Regions from separate parts of the Pseudoduganella sp. GCM10020061 genome, predicted to be linked through region 1. Evidence: predicted binding sites of a transcription regulator. Region 1 holds the regulator's gene; each other region holds the start of a gene.
What was found. The regulator HrcA, encoded in region 1, represses chaperone genes, less so after heat shock. The targets are predictions, from matches to a motif close to TTAGCACTCNNNNNNNNNGAGTGCTAA.
Positions count from the first base shown of each region.

Region 1 (4,230 bases):
GGGAACGAGAAGCTGGTCGTGTTCTTTGGCAGCGTCGCCGAGCTGGCACTGCCGTTGACGAGCACCAGGCCATCGGCCGTCAGGCCGCTCACCGTGCCGCCCACGGTATACGCGTTCTGTATGCAATCGACGAAGATGTTCATGTTGGCCATCTGGCCGGCGGTGCCCGTGCCGCGGTACACGGTGCAGGTCTGGTGCGGCGGCTGGGTCAGTGCGGTCACCTTGTAGGTGCTGCCGTACTCGATCGCGGTCGGGAACGAGAACGAGGTGGCGTGCGCTGCGGGCATCACGGTTTCGCCATTGTTCGACAGGACCAGGCCGTTGTTGCGCAGGCCGGCGATGGTGCCGCTGACGGTGAACTCTTCCGTGCCGCCGCAAGCTGCCAGGGCCAGCAACAGCGCGCCGGCGGCGCCGGCGCGTACAAAATTAAACTTCATCGAAATTCTCTCTGTAAAAAATGGCTTATTGGCAGGTGATATGGACCGCGTTCAGCTTGTCCGTCGAGCCCATCACGCCGGTCGCCGCACCGCTGGTGACCGCGCATTGCTGGCCGGCCGGCTGGGTAAAGATGATCAGGCCGTAGGCGCCGCCGTCCGCGACCTTGGTCGGCATCGTGAAGGTGGTCGCGCCCGGTGCAACGTTCAGCTTGTCGGCGCCGTTGATGAGGACCATGCCGGTGCCGGTCAGGCCGGAGATGGTGCCGCCCAGCTGGTACGAATTGGTCACGCAACGGATCTCGACCGATTCGATGCTGTAAGAACCGGTGCGGCCGCGGTTGAAGTGCGGCGTGCACACCGCGCCGTTCGGCTGGGTCTTGATCTGGACGTCGAAGGACTCGTCGTTGTCGAGCCGCTTGTCGAAAACGAATGCCTGTGCGAAGGCCGGGATCGTCTTGGTGTCGCCGTTGCCACGGTTCTCCAGCACCAATCCTTCCTTGGTCAGCCCGGAAATCGAGCCCGCCAGGTACAGGTCGCCGTCACCGCTTCCGCCACAGGCGGCGAGGGCAAGCGCGGCGCAGAAGGCCGCGGCCAGGCGGGAAGGCTGGGTGAAGCTTTTCATAATCTCTCCAAAACGCTACAGATGGCAAATGGTCGTCATTTTAGTTCATTTGCATTCAGAAAAACTGCTTTTGCTGTGACGGCTTGTAACAATGACAGCGCCGGATGGAAGGCGGGCGGCTGCTGCCGGGCGGCGCATTTGATTTTGCCGGCGCACGCCGCTATGCTGGCCGATCCAACCTTCCGCCCGCTCCCATGACTGCTCGCCGACCCTGGCCCAAGGCCATCCTGTTCGACCTCGACGATACGTTGTGGCCGATCGAGCCGGCGATCGCGCAGGCCGAGCAGCGCCTGTACGCCTGGCTGGAAGAGCATGCGCCCGCAGTGGCCCGGCGCCACACCATCGAATCGCTGCGCGCGGCGCGCATGGCATTGCTGGAACGGGAGCCCCATTTCCATCTCAACCTGGCTGAGCTGCGCCGCGCCGGCCTGACCGCGGCGTTCGCCGAGGCGGGCGAAGACCACGCCAAGGTGGAGCTTGCGATGGCGGAGTTCATTGCCGGCCGCAACGCAGTGGTGCCCTATGACGACGTGGCGCAGGGCCTGGACCGCCTGCGCGGGCGCCTGCTGGTGGGCACCATCAGCAACGGCACCGCCGACCTGGAAGCGATCGGACTGTCGCACCACTTCAAAGTGTCGGTGGCCGCGCACCAGCTGGGCTGCCTGAAGCCGGACGCGGCGATCTTCCATGCCGCCTGCCGCGAGCTGGGCGTCGACCCGGCGGACGCCGTCTATGTCGGCAACGATGTGTTGCTCGACGTGCAAGGTGCGCAGCGCGCCGGCATGCGCGCCGTCTGGCTCAACCGCACCGGCAGCCGGGCGCACCTGGAGCACGAGGTGGTGCCGGACGCCATCGTGGCCGATTTCGACGAATTGCTCGACTGGCTGCAACGCGAGCACGACTGATCTGCATCAAACGCCGGGCCGGGTCAATTGCCCATGCACACCATGCTTGCGAGGGTGCATAATATGGCTCATTGAAGCCTCGCAACGCGCAGACCATGCAACTCGACTCCCGTGCCCAAACGCTGCTGAAAGCCCTGGTGGAGCGGTATATCGCCGACGGCCAGCCGGTCGGCTCGCGTGCGCTCTCCAAGATCTCCGGCCTCGACCTGTCGCCGGCGACCATCCGCAACATCATGGCGGATCTGGAAGAGATGGGCTACGTGGCCAGCCCGCATACCTCCGCCGGACGCATCCCGACCCCGCGCGGCTACCGCCTGTTCGTCGACACCCTGCTGACCGTGCAGCACATCGACGAGAATTCGGTGGAGGCGCGCATGCGGCTGCAGCCGCAGCAGCCGCAGCGCGTGATCGCCAACGCGGCGCAGATGCTGTCCTCGCTGTCCCAGTTCGCCGGCGTGGTGATGAGCCCCAAGCGCGAGTCCGCGTTCCAGCAGATCGAATTCCTGCGCCTGTCCGAAAAGCGCATCCTGCTGGTGATCGTGGATCCGCGCGGCGACGTGCAGAACCGCCTGCTGCTCACCGACGTGGACTACACGCCGTCGCAGCTGATCCAGTCGGCCAACTACATCAACCAGAATTTCGCCGGCCTGTCGTTCGACGAAGTGCGCACGCGCCTCGGCCTGGAGCTGCGCCAGCTGCGCGACGACATGGGCCGCCTGATGCAGGCGGCGGTCGAAGCAGGCAGCGAGGCGATGCAGGAACACGCGGACGACATGGTCATCTCCGGCGAGCGCAATCTGCTGTCGGCGCCCGACCTGTCTTCGAACATGGCGTCGCTGCGCCAGATGTTCGACATGTTCGAGCAGAAGACCGGCCTGATGCAGCTGCTGGACGTCTCCAGCAAGGCCTCCGGCGTGCAGATCTTCATTGGCGGCGAATCGCACCTGGTGCCGATGGACGAAATGAGCGTGGTCACCGCCCCGTATGAAATGAACGGCCGCATCGTCGGCACGCTGGGCGTCATCGGCCCGACGCGCATGGCCTACGAGCGCGTCATCCCGATCGTCGACATCACCGCCAAGCTGCTCAGCAACGCCCTCAGCCACGGCTGACCGGGCGCATGCGGAAGGGATGTCCCTGCACGACCCATTCACGTGCACGGATTTGCCGTTGAGGTTTCGTTCAGGTTTCACCGAAGGGATCGTCCGCTTTTACTGCTGACCTGGGCCAGCCGGTACATGGTATTTTTCGTCCATGTACATCACGTCGGGCTGCACATGAAGCTACCTCCCCAGGTTTACCGCCACCTTCAGATTCGCCGCGTCCGGGGAGAACTCGACCGGGACAGTTTTCCGCGGCTGCAGATGTTCCTGCTCGTCGGCCTGACGGGCGGCGCCGGGTTCCTGGCGTCGTACCTGCTGCTGCACGCGGGCCTGGTCCAGATGTGGCTGCGTTACCTTGCCGCGCTGGGCATCGCCTACGTGGTGTTCCTGGGACTGTTGTGGACGTGGCTCCGGACACGGGCCGCGGACTATCTCGATGTCCCGATCGACGTGGTGGCCCATGGCGGTGGCGGCGGCGACGCGCACGCGTGCTACAGCGGGCAGGGCGGGACGTTCGACGGCGGCGGCGCCAGCGGCTCGTATGAGGTGGCGGACGCCAAGGCGTCGTTTATTGCAGGGCAGGGCGCAGGGGCGCCTGAACCCGGCGCTGTCGCGAGCGCCGGCGATGCCGCCCTCGAGGCGGTCACCGAGCCGGAGGCGATACCGTTCGCGGTCATCATCTTCTTTGCAACGCTGCTGTTCTCGTCGCTCTTCATGGTCCATTCGGCGCCGATCCTGTTCGCCGAGCTGGTCGTGGACGGGGTGCTGTCGGCGAGCCTGTATCACAGGCTGCGCGGCCTGCCGCCTTCGCATTGGCTGGAAACGGCGATCGCCCGGACCTGGTGGCCGTTCGTGCTGACGGCGCTGATGCTCGTGGCGGCAGCGCTGTGGATGGAGGGACAGGCGCCCGGCGCACATTCGATTGGCGAGTACCTGCTGCGGGCCAGCCAGGCATCTTGAGGCGGGTAGGGCTTGGTTCGGGCAAGGGCGCCGTCGGCGCCGGTTGGGCTGGCGGAATCGACCATGTGATGGCCGATTCCGCCAAAGGGCAGGTTCCGCCCGCTTAGCCGCGGTGGGGGCAGTTGGTCTTGGTGCAGCTGCCGTAGATGGCCAGGGCGTGCTCGGCGATGCTGAAGCCGCGCTCCTTGGCGATGGCCTGCTGG
Region 1 covers NZ_JBHUJS010000003.1:843,249-847,478, reverse strand. Annotated here, with positions in the region: gene ACFSQR_RS11235 (hypothetical protein) at 1-437, opposite strand, end outside; gene ACFSQR_RS11230 (hypothetical protein) at 463-1,059, opposite strand; gene ACFSQR_RS11225 (HAD family hydrolase) at 1,254-1,964, shown strand; gene hrcA (heat-inducible transcriptional repressor HrcA) at 2,060-3,076, shown strand; gene ACFSQR_RS11215 (hypothetical protein) at 3,242-4,027, shown strand; gene fur (ferric iron uptake transcriptional regulator) at 4,131-4,230, opposite strand, start outside.

Region 2 (4,230 bases), on a different contig from region 1:
CGGTCCAGTCGGGCAAGGCGCGCAACATGGACGTGGTGATGATCGATACCGCCGGCCGCCTGCCGACCCAGCTGCACCTGATGGAGGAGCTGAAGAAGGTCAAGCGCGTGCTAGGCAAGGCGATGGACGGCGCGCCGCACGAGACGCTGCTGGTCATCGACGGCAATACCGGCCAGAACGCGCTGGCGCAGGTAAAGGCCTTCGACGAGGCACTGACCCTCACGGGCCTGATCATCACGAAGCTGGACGGCACCGCAAAGGGCGGCGTGCTGGCCGCAATCGCGCGCACCCGCCCGGTGCCGGTGTACTTCATCGGCGTCGGCGAGAAGCTGGAAGACCTCCAGCCGTTCAACGCAGAAGAATTCGTCGAAGCCCTGCTCGGATAACACAACTACATGATCGAATTCCAGTCTGTCTCCAAGCGGTATTCCGCCGATGCGATGGCCCTGCGCGACGTCAGCCTGACGGTCGAAAAGGGCGAACTGGTGTACCTGGCCGGCCCGTCCGGCGCCGGCAAGTCGACGCTCCTGAAGATGGTGGCGGCGATCGAACGCCCGACCCGCGGCACGGTAACCGTCAACGGCCAGGACATCGGCAAGATCCGCGCCGCTGCGGTCCCTTTCCTGCGCCGCAAACTGGGCCTGATCTTCCAGCAGCAGAAACTGCTGGAAGACCGCTCGATCCTGCAGAACACGATGATGCCGCTGCTCGTCACCGGCGAATCGAAGTCGATGGCCGAGCAGCGCGCCCGCGCCGCCCTCGACAAGGTCGGCCTGCTGGAGCGCGCCAAAGCCTATCCGCTCGAGCTGTCCGGCGGTGAACAGCAGCGCGTGTCGATCGCGCGCGCCATCGTCAACCGCCCGCAGATCATCCTGGCCGACGAGCCGACCGCCAACCTGGACCGCGCAGCAGCCGACAAGGTGATCGATGCGCTGCGCGCCTTCCACTCGGTCGGCGTGACCTGCCTGATCTCCACCCACGACGACTACGTGCTGGATAACGCAGCCCGCGTGATCCGACTGAACCAAGGCGCCCTGCAGGGAGGTGCGGCATGAAGAACTGGCTGCGCCAACACTGGTTCGCGATCGGCGCGTCGCTGGTCCACATGCGCAAGTCGCCCGGCGGCTTCCTGTTCAACGTGGTGGTGGTCGCGATCGCGCTTGCACTGCCGTTTACCGGCCTCACGCTGCTGGAAAACGTGCGCCCGATGTCGAGCCAGATGTCGGTCGACCCTGAAATCAGCGTGTTCATGACGCTCGACACCACAGCGGAGCAGGCTCGCGCCCTCGGCCCGCAGTTGCAGACGATCGCCGCGGAACACCGCGGCAGCGTGGTCTTCGTGCCGCGCGAGCAGGCGCTCGACGCGCTCAAGGAAAAGAGCGGCCTGTCCGATGTCCTGACCACCCTGGGCGACAACCCGCTCCCGGACAGCTATGTGGTCAAGCTGAACAGCTTTGCCGGCGCCGGCGAAGCCAATGCGGTGGAAGCGGTGGCCACGAAGATCCGCGCGCTGCCCAACATCGACACCGTGCAGGTGGATTCGGCCTGGGTGAAGCGGCTCGCCGCGCTGCTCGGCATCCTGCGCCTGGCCCTGCTCCTGCTGGCGCTGACGCTGGGCATGGTGGTGGTCGCGGTGGTCTTCAATACGATCCGCCTGCAGGTGCTCACCCAGCGCGACGAGATTGCCGTGTCTAAGCTGCTGGGCGCGACCGACAATTTCATCCACCGTCCGTTCTACTACACGGGCGCCTTCCTCGGCCTGTGCGCCGGTGCGGTCGCCCTGGGCGCAGTCGCGCTCGCGCTGCGCCCCCTGAACAGCGCGATTGCCGAATTTGCCCGCCTGTACGCGTCCGAGTTCCAGCTGGCGCCGCTCGGCCCGGCCAGTATCGCGATCCTGCTGGCCGTCAGCGCCCTGCTCGGCCTTTCCGGCGCCGTGCTCTCGGTGCAGCGCCACCTCGCCCGCCTCAACTGATCCTTAAGCCCGCCTTCAGCAATGCTCCAGATAATGGGCTTGCTGGACGGCGGGGCGAGGCAGCGTGCGTCATCGCACAGAGGTCATGCCGGCCTCCGTTTAGGATATTTCCTAAGCCGTGCGCACTACTATCGATTTCCCCGCCGTAATTTAGATCCTCTATCCGGCCGAACTTGACCAGGTCTTAGCACTCCTCCCCGAAGAGTGCTAATATATGATTCAACGAAAGAAATTTCTGTGCATTTCAGCAACGCGCACACCGAACACTGACAAGGAAAACACATGACAATGTCCGCACAAAACGCACTGGTTCCGGCCGGCACTCGTGCCCTGGACCTGGGTTTTTCCGGCAATCTGGGCAACATCGATGCGTACATCTCGGCTGTGAACCGGCTGCCGATGCTGACCCATGAAGAAGAAATCTCGCTGGCCAAGCGCCTGCACGAGAAAAACGACCTGAACGCAGCCCAGCAGCTGGTGCTCTCGCACCTGCGCCTGGTGGTGTCGATCGCGCGCGGCTACCTTGGCTACGGCCTGCCGCATGCGGACCTGATCCAGGAAGGCAACATTGGCCTGATGAAAGCCGTCAAGCGCTTCGACCCGAACCAGGGCGTGCGCCTGGTGTCGTACGCGATGCACTGGATCAAAGCCGAGATGCACGAGTACATCCTCAAGAACTGGCGCCTGGTCAAGGTGGCAACCACGAAGGCACAGCGCAAGCTGTTCTTCAACCTGCGCAGCAACAAGGCGGGCCTGGATGCGATGACGCCGACCCAGATCGACGCCATGGCCAAGATGCTCGACGTGAAGCGCGAAGAAGTCATCGAGATGGAAACGCGCCTGTCGGGCCGCGACATCGCGCTCGAATCGCAGGCCGACGACGAAGAGGACAAGTTCTCGCCGATCGCATACCTGTCGACCGATAACGAAGAGCCGACCAAGGTGCTGGAAGCCGCACAGGTGACGCGCCTGCAATCGGAAGGCCTGGAAACCGCACTGTCCAAGCTCGACCCGCGTTCGCGCCGCATCGTGGAAGCGCGCTGGCTGGCCAACGACGACGGCTCGGGCGCGACGCTGCACTCGCTGGCAGAAGAATTCGGCGTGTCCGCCGAACGCATCCGCCAGATCGAAGCGGCTGCGCTCAAGAAGATGAAAACCGCACTTGTTGCGTACGTCTAAGTATCGTCTCCCGGCGGCGCTGTCATGCGCCGCCGCCCTTCTCCTCGCGGGGTGCGCAACCCCGTGCACGACCATGGTCGAACCCGGCCGTTACAGCCTGACCCAGGGCGTTCCCGTTCAAGTATCGCCAGACGCGCGCATCACGCTGCTCGCGGTCGATGACAGCCGCTGTCCGGAAGGCGTGCAATGCATCTGGGCCGGCCGCATCGCTTACCAGCTGGAGCTGGCGTCCTGCGGCAAGACCGAGCAGTTCGTCCTCGCGTCGGGTACCCAGCCGCAGGCCGCGTCGCACACGCTCGCAGCTGCCCCGCCAATGCGGATCGCGCTTGCCGGCGAGCCGCCACCACGCGGCCCGGCCAGCGCGCGCCCGGTTGAACGCGTCGACATCGTTATCGGCCCTGACTGATCAGGCAAACCGCGCCACAGGGAACAAGCCCGGCGCGCGCTCCAATGCGCGCCAGCGCATGCGCAGGACGCATGCCGCAGCGATCACGTTCGCCACGACCAGCACGGACCACGAGAGCGGAGCCACGTAGGCGCGCACCGCAAGGAAGGCGCCCAGCAAAGCCCAGGTCAGCGCGAGCAAGCGGAGGAAGGAAACCGATCCCACTTCCAGTGGCTTGAATGCCCTGGTAAAGTCGCGCACCAGCTGGGCGCTCATGACGAGCGAGGCGGACAGCAGTGCGATCAAGCGCAACGCTTCCTCGATCCCATCGAATATGCCCGCATATGCGAGCAGGACGCCCGCCGTCGAGGCGGTCCACCAGAGCAGCCAGCGCATCCACATCGCCGCGACCATCTCGCGCGTGAGCGCCGCGCCGGCCGGAATGCCCGGCGCGAGCCGCAGCACGCCCTGTTCGGCCACCGTTCCGGCAAGCCGCCGTACCATTTGCTGGATCTTCGACAGGCTCATGTGCCACATCGCCGCGATCAACAGCCAGTGGACAAAGAACAGGTATGCCTCCTCCCGCTGCGCATCCGTGAATGCAATCACCAGCAGGACGATCACCGCCGGCACCAGCAAAGGGGCAGTCGACTGCGACCAGTGAGCTGCATCCCCGATCACATGGATTGCCAGC
Region 2 covers NZ_JBHUJS010000010.1:177,458-181,687, reverse strand. Annotated here, with positions in the region: gene ftsY (signal recognition particle-docking protein FtsY) at 1-386, shown strand, start outside; gene ACFSQR_RS13930 (cell division ATP-binding protein FtsE) at 396-1,055, shown strand; gene ftsX (permease-like cell division protein FtsX) at 1,052-1,972, shown strand; gene rpoH (RNA polymerase sigma factor RpoH) at 2,261-3,151, shown strand; gene ACFSQR_RS13915 (hypothetical protein) at 3,225-3,557, shown strand; gene ACFSQR_RS13910 (hypothetical protein) at 3,558-4,230, opposite strand, start outside.
Region 2: a site for HrcA is predicted at 2,157-2,183, ahead of rpoH (RNA polymerase sigma factor RpoH). Genes of this name have one in related genera too.

Region 3 (4,230 bases), 600 kb from region 1:
GACGTTGTCGCCCTTGATGTCGAGGGTCGCGCGGGCGCGCAGCAGTGCCACGCCGCCGCCAGGAACGATGCCTTCTTCCACAGCTGCGCGGGTTGCGTGCAGTGCGTCTTCGACACGTGCCTTCTTCTCTTTCATCTCGACTTCGGTAGCCGCGCCAACCTTGATCACTGCAACGCCGCCGGCCAGCTTGGCCACGCGTTCCTGCAGCTTCTCGCGGTCGTAGTCGGAGGTCGACTCTTCGATCTGTGCACGCACCTGCTTGACGCGCGCTTCGATCGATTCAGCCGCGCCTGCGCCGTCGATGATGATGGTGTTTTCCTTGCCGATCTCGACGCGCTTGGCCTGGCCCAGTTCCTGCAGGGTTGCCTTTTCCAGCGTCAGGCCGACTTCTTCAGCGATCACCTGGCCGCCGGTCAGGACAGCGATGTCCTCCAGCATGGCCTTGCGACGGTCGCCGAAGCCTGGCGCCTTGACTGCGCAGGTCTTCAGGATGCCGCGGATGTTGTTGACCACCAGGGTCGCCAGCGCTTCGCCTTCGATGTCTTCGGCGATGATCAGCAGCGGACGGCCGGCCTTGGCCACTTGCTCCAGCACTGGCAGCAGGTCGCGGATGTTGGCGATCTTCTTGTCGAACAGCAGGATGAACGGGTTTTCCAGGATCGCGACTTGCTTCTCCGGGTTGTTGATGAAGTACGGGGACAGGTAGCCGCGGTCGAACTGCATGCCTTCCACGATTTCCAGCTCGTCGTTCAGCGACTTGCCGTCTTCCACGGTGATGACGCCTTCCTTGCCGACCTTGTCCATCGCTTCAGCGATGCGCTCGCCGATCGACACGTCCGAGTTCGCGGAGATCGCGCCAACCTGGGCGATTTCCTTCGACGTGGTGCATGGCTTGGCGATGGTGCGCAGTTGTTCGACGGTGGCAGCGACTGCCTTGTCGATGCCGCGCTTCAGGTCCATCGGGTTCATGCCTGCGGCAACGTACTTCATGCCTTCGCGGACGATGGCTTGTGCCAGCACGGTCGCGGTGGTGGTGCCGTCGCCGGCGTTGTCGGAGGTCTTGGATGCGACTTCCTTGACCATCTGCGCGCCCATGTTCATGAGCTTGTCCTTGAGTTCGATCTCTTTCGCGACCGACACGCCGTCCTTGGTGACGGTTGGGGAACCGAACGAGCGCTCCAGCACCACGTTGCGGCCCTTAGGACCCAGGGTGACCTTGACCGCGTTGGCCAGGATGTTCACGCCTTCGACCATCTTGTGGCGCGCTGCGTCGCCGAACACTACATCTTTAGCTGCCATGTTTTTATGCTCCGTAAATTCGTGTTGTAGGGGAGTGGCGTTCGATTACTGGTTGACGACTGCCATGATGTCTTCTTCGCGCATCACCAGCAGCTCTTCGCCATCCACCTTGACCGACTGGCCCGAGTATTTGCCGAACAGTACGCGGTCGCCGACTTTGACTTCCAGCGGACGCACTTTGCCGTCTTCGAGGACTTTGCCGTTACCGACGGCCAGCACCTGGCCCTGGTCTGGCTTCTCGGCGGCTGCGTCCGGGATGATCAGGCCGGATGCGGTTTTGGTTTCCTGGTCCAGGCGCTTGACGATCACGCGATCGTGCAACGGGCGAAGGTTCATACAAGACTCCTTGTTCTAACAGTGGGTTGATGGTGTTTCGTATTCGTTATGTCGGGGGTGCTTGTTAGCACTCTCCCTTAGCGAGTGCTAATTATAGGGACGACCCTCAGGCTTTTCAAGACATCAATGTGCGGTGCGGATCAAACAGCCGGGGCGAAACCGTGGTATGGAGGACTTCTGCCGGGGAGCCAGGCGGGGGTATCGCCGGCATGGACAGGCTGTGGCATCGCCGTGTTGTCGTACTTTTAATAGAATTCGCGAGGTCAATTTTTTTCTTGGCATATAATCCCCGCTTCTTTGTAAAACGGTCCAACCGGCATGCCGCATCGGCGGGCCGGCATCTTGATGGTTCCAGATATCATCCCTGACGACGTACGCCGCTTCGTGCTGACGAGCATCCCTTCGGTGCCGCACCTGGAAGCGCTGCTGCTATTGCGCGCGACGCCGGGAGAGTGGCCGTCCGCCAGGGTGGCAGAGCGGCTGTACATCAGCGACAAGGCGGCCGAGAAACTGCTGGCCGACCTGTGCGCATCCGCCATGCTGCACTGCGACGACGACACCTACCGCTATGCGCCGGAATCGACCTTGATGGCCGATACCATCGACAACGTGGCGCGCGCGTACTCGCAGAACCTGGTCGCCATGACCAATCTCATTCATTCCACAGTCGAACGCAAAGCGCACCAGTTTGCGGACGCGTTCAACCTGCGAAAGAAGCCCTGACATGGCACACCTCATCTATACATTGTGTACGCTCACCTCGCTGGCCTGCGCCTGGCTGCTGCTGGCCAGCTACCACCGCACCGGGCACCGCCTGCTGCTGTGGAGCGGCTGGTGCTTCATCGGCCTGACTGTCAACAACATCCTGCTGGTGTGCGACAAGCTGGTGTTCCACCACGTCGATCTGTCGACGCCGCGCCTGGTGGCCGCGCTGGTGTCGCTGCTGCTGCTGTTGTACGGCCTGATCTACGAGAAGGAGTAAGCGCATGAACCAGTTCATTTCCGGCGCGATTTGCATGGGGTCGGCCCTCATCGGGCTGTTCTTCCTGCGCTTCTGGAGCACCACGCGCGACCGATTTTTCCTGTATTTTTCGCTGTCCTTCTTTGTCGAGGCGGCGCACCGGGCCTGGTTCTACTGGGACATCGGTGGACGCGAAGACTCTCCCTATCACTACCTGATCCGCCTGCTGTCGTATGGCCTGATCCTGTGGGCGATCTGGGAGAAAAACCTGCCGCACCGAAAGCAATAAGCGCCTGGCCCGTCTTTACGGCTTGACTCCATTTCCTACCGGGTTCTATAGTTCAGGATGATTTCCGAATTCAAAGATTTATCCGACAAGATCGACCGCCTCGCCGAGTTGACTTTGTCGCTGCGCCGCGAGAACGCGCAACTGCGCCAGGCCAATGTCGCGCTGGGCAACGAGATCGGCCAGCTGCGCCAGTCCAACGAACTGCTCGCCAACGAAAACACCACTTATATGGAACGCCTGGGCCAGGCCCAGCAGCGCGTCGAAGCGCTGCTCGCGGCGATCCCTGCCGGCGACGAGGAAACCGCATCATGATCCAGCTCGACGTGACCATCATGGGCCAGCCCTACCGCCTGGCGTGCAAGGCCGGCGAGGAGAACACGCTGCAGGAAGCGGTCAACTATTTGGACAGCAAAATGACCGCGTTGCGCGACTCGGGCAAGGTCAAGGGCAACGACCGCATCGCCGTCATGGCCGCGCTCTCGATCGCGGCCGAATTCCTGTCGGTGAAGTCGCCGGAAGGCCCGTTTGCCGAGACATCGATCCTCGAAGTCAAGCAAAAACTGCAGGCGATGCACACCGCGTTGGACGCCGCGCTGACGCCGCAAGAAACTTTGTTCTGACGGGCGAAACTGTTTGATGTTGCAGCGCGGAGGGAGTAAGATTCGGTCTACCCTGCGGTGTTCGGGATTAGCCATATATTCCTTGAACCATTCTTCAGCATAGGTCGCGGAAATTTGTTCGGTGGGCGTGAGCGTCGCTAGCCCGATGAACCCGAAACTGGACTAACTGCGACCACCTTGAGCCTCATAGGTTCGGGATGCCGGCTTAACGGCACAGGCGGGGCACTATTCGGAAACGGTTGCTATGACTAGCAACCGTTTTTTTTCGCCCAAAAAATGGGGGCCAAAAAATGGGGACTAAAAAATGGGGACAGACCCCATTTCGACAATGCGAAATGGGGTCTGTCCCCATTTTTTGGTCTGTCCCCATTTTTTGGTGGCGGTTACACTGTGGGCTTTTCCAGATACACGAGAACGCCGATGCGCTACTGGCTGATGAAGTCCGAACCGGACGATGTGAGTTTCGAGGACGTGCTGGCGTCGCCGGACCAGACGACTTCGTGGTACGGCGTGCGTAACTATCAGGCCCGCAACTTCATGCGCGACGCCATGCAGCCCGGCGACGGCGTGCTGTTCTACCACTCCAGCTGCGCCGTCCCCGGCATCGCCGGCATCGCGGAAGTCGCCAGCGGCCCGTATCCCGACGCGACCCAGTTCGACAGCAGGAACAAGTACTTCGACCCGAAAGCGACGCAAGAACAGCCGCGCTGGATCTCGATCGACGT
Region 3 covers NZ_JBHUJS010000003.1:244,723-248,952, reverse strand. Annotated here, with positions in the region: gene groL (chaperonin GroEL) at 1-1,299, opposite strand, end outside; gene groES (co-chaperone GroES) at 1,345-1,635, opposite strand; gene ACFSQR_RS08605 (hypothetical protein) at 1,981-2,358, shown strand; gene ACFSQR_RS08600 (DUF5985 family protein) at 2,360-2,617, shown strand; gene ACFSQR_RS08595 (DUF5985 family protein) at 2,622-2,885, shown strand; gene ACFSQR_RS08590 (hypothetical protein) at 2,943-3,197, shown strand; gene ACFSQR_RS08585 (cell division protein ZapA) at 3,194-3,505, shown strand; RNA gene ssrS (6S RNA) at 3,552-3,733, shown strand; gene ACFSQR_RS08575 (EVE domain-containing protein) at 3,926-4,230, shown strand, end outside.
Region 3: a site for HrcA is predicted at 1,700-1,726, ahead of groES (co-chaperone GroES). Genes of this name have one in related genera too.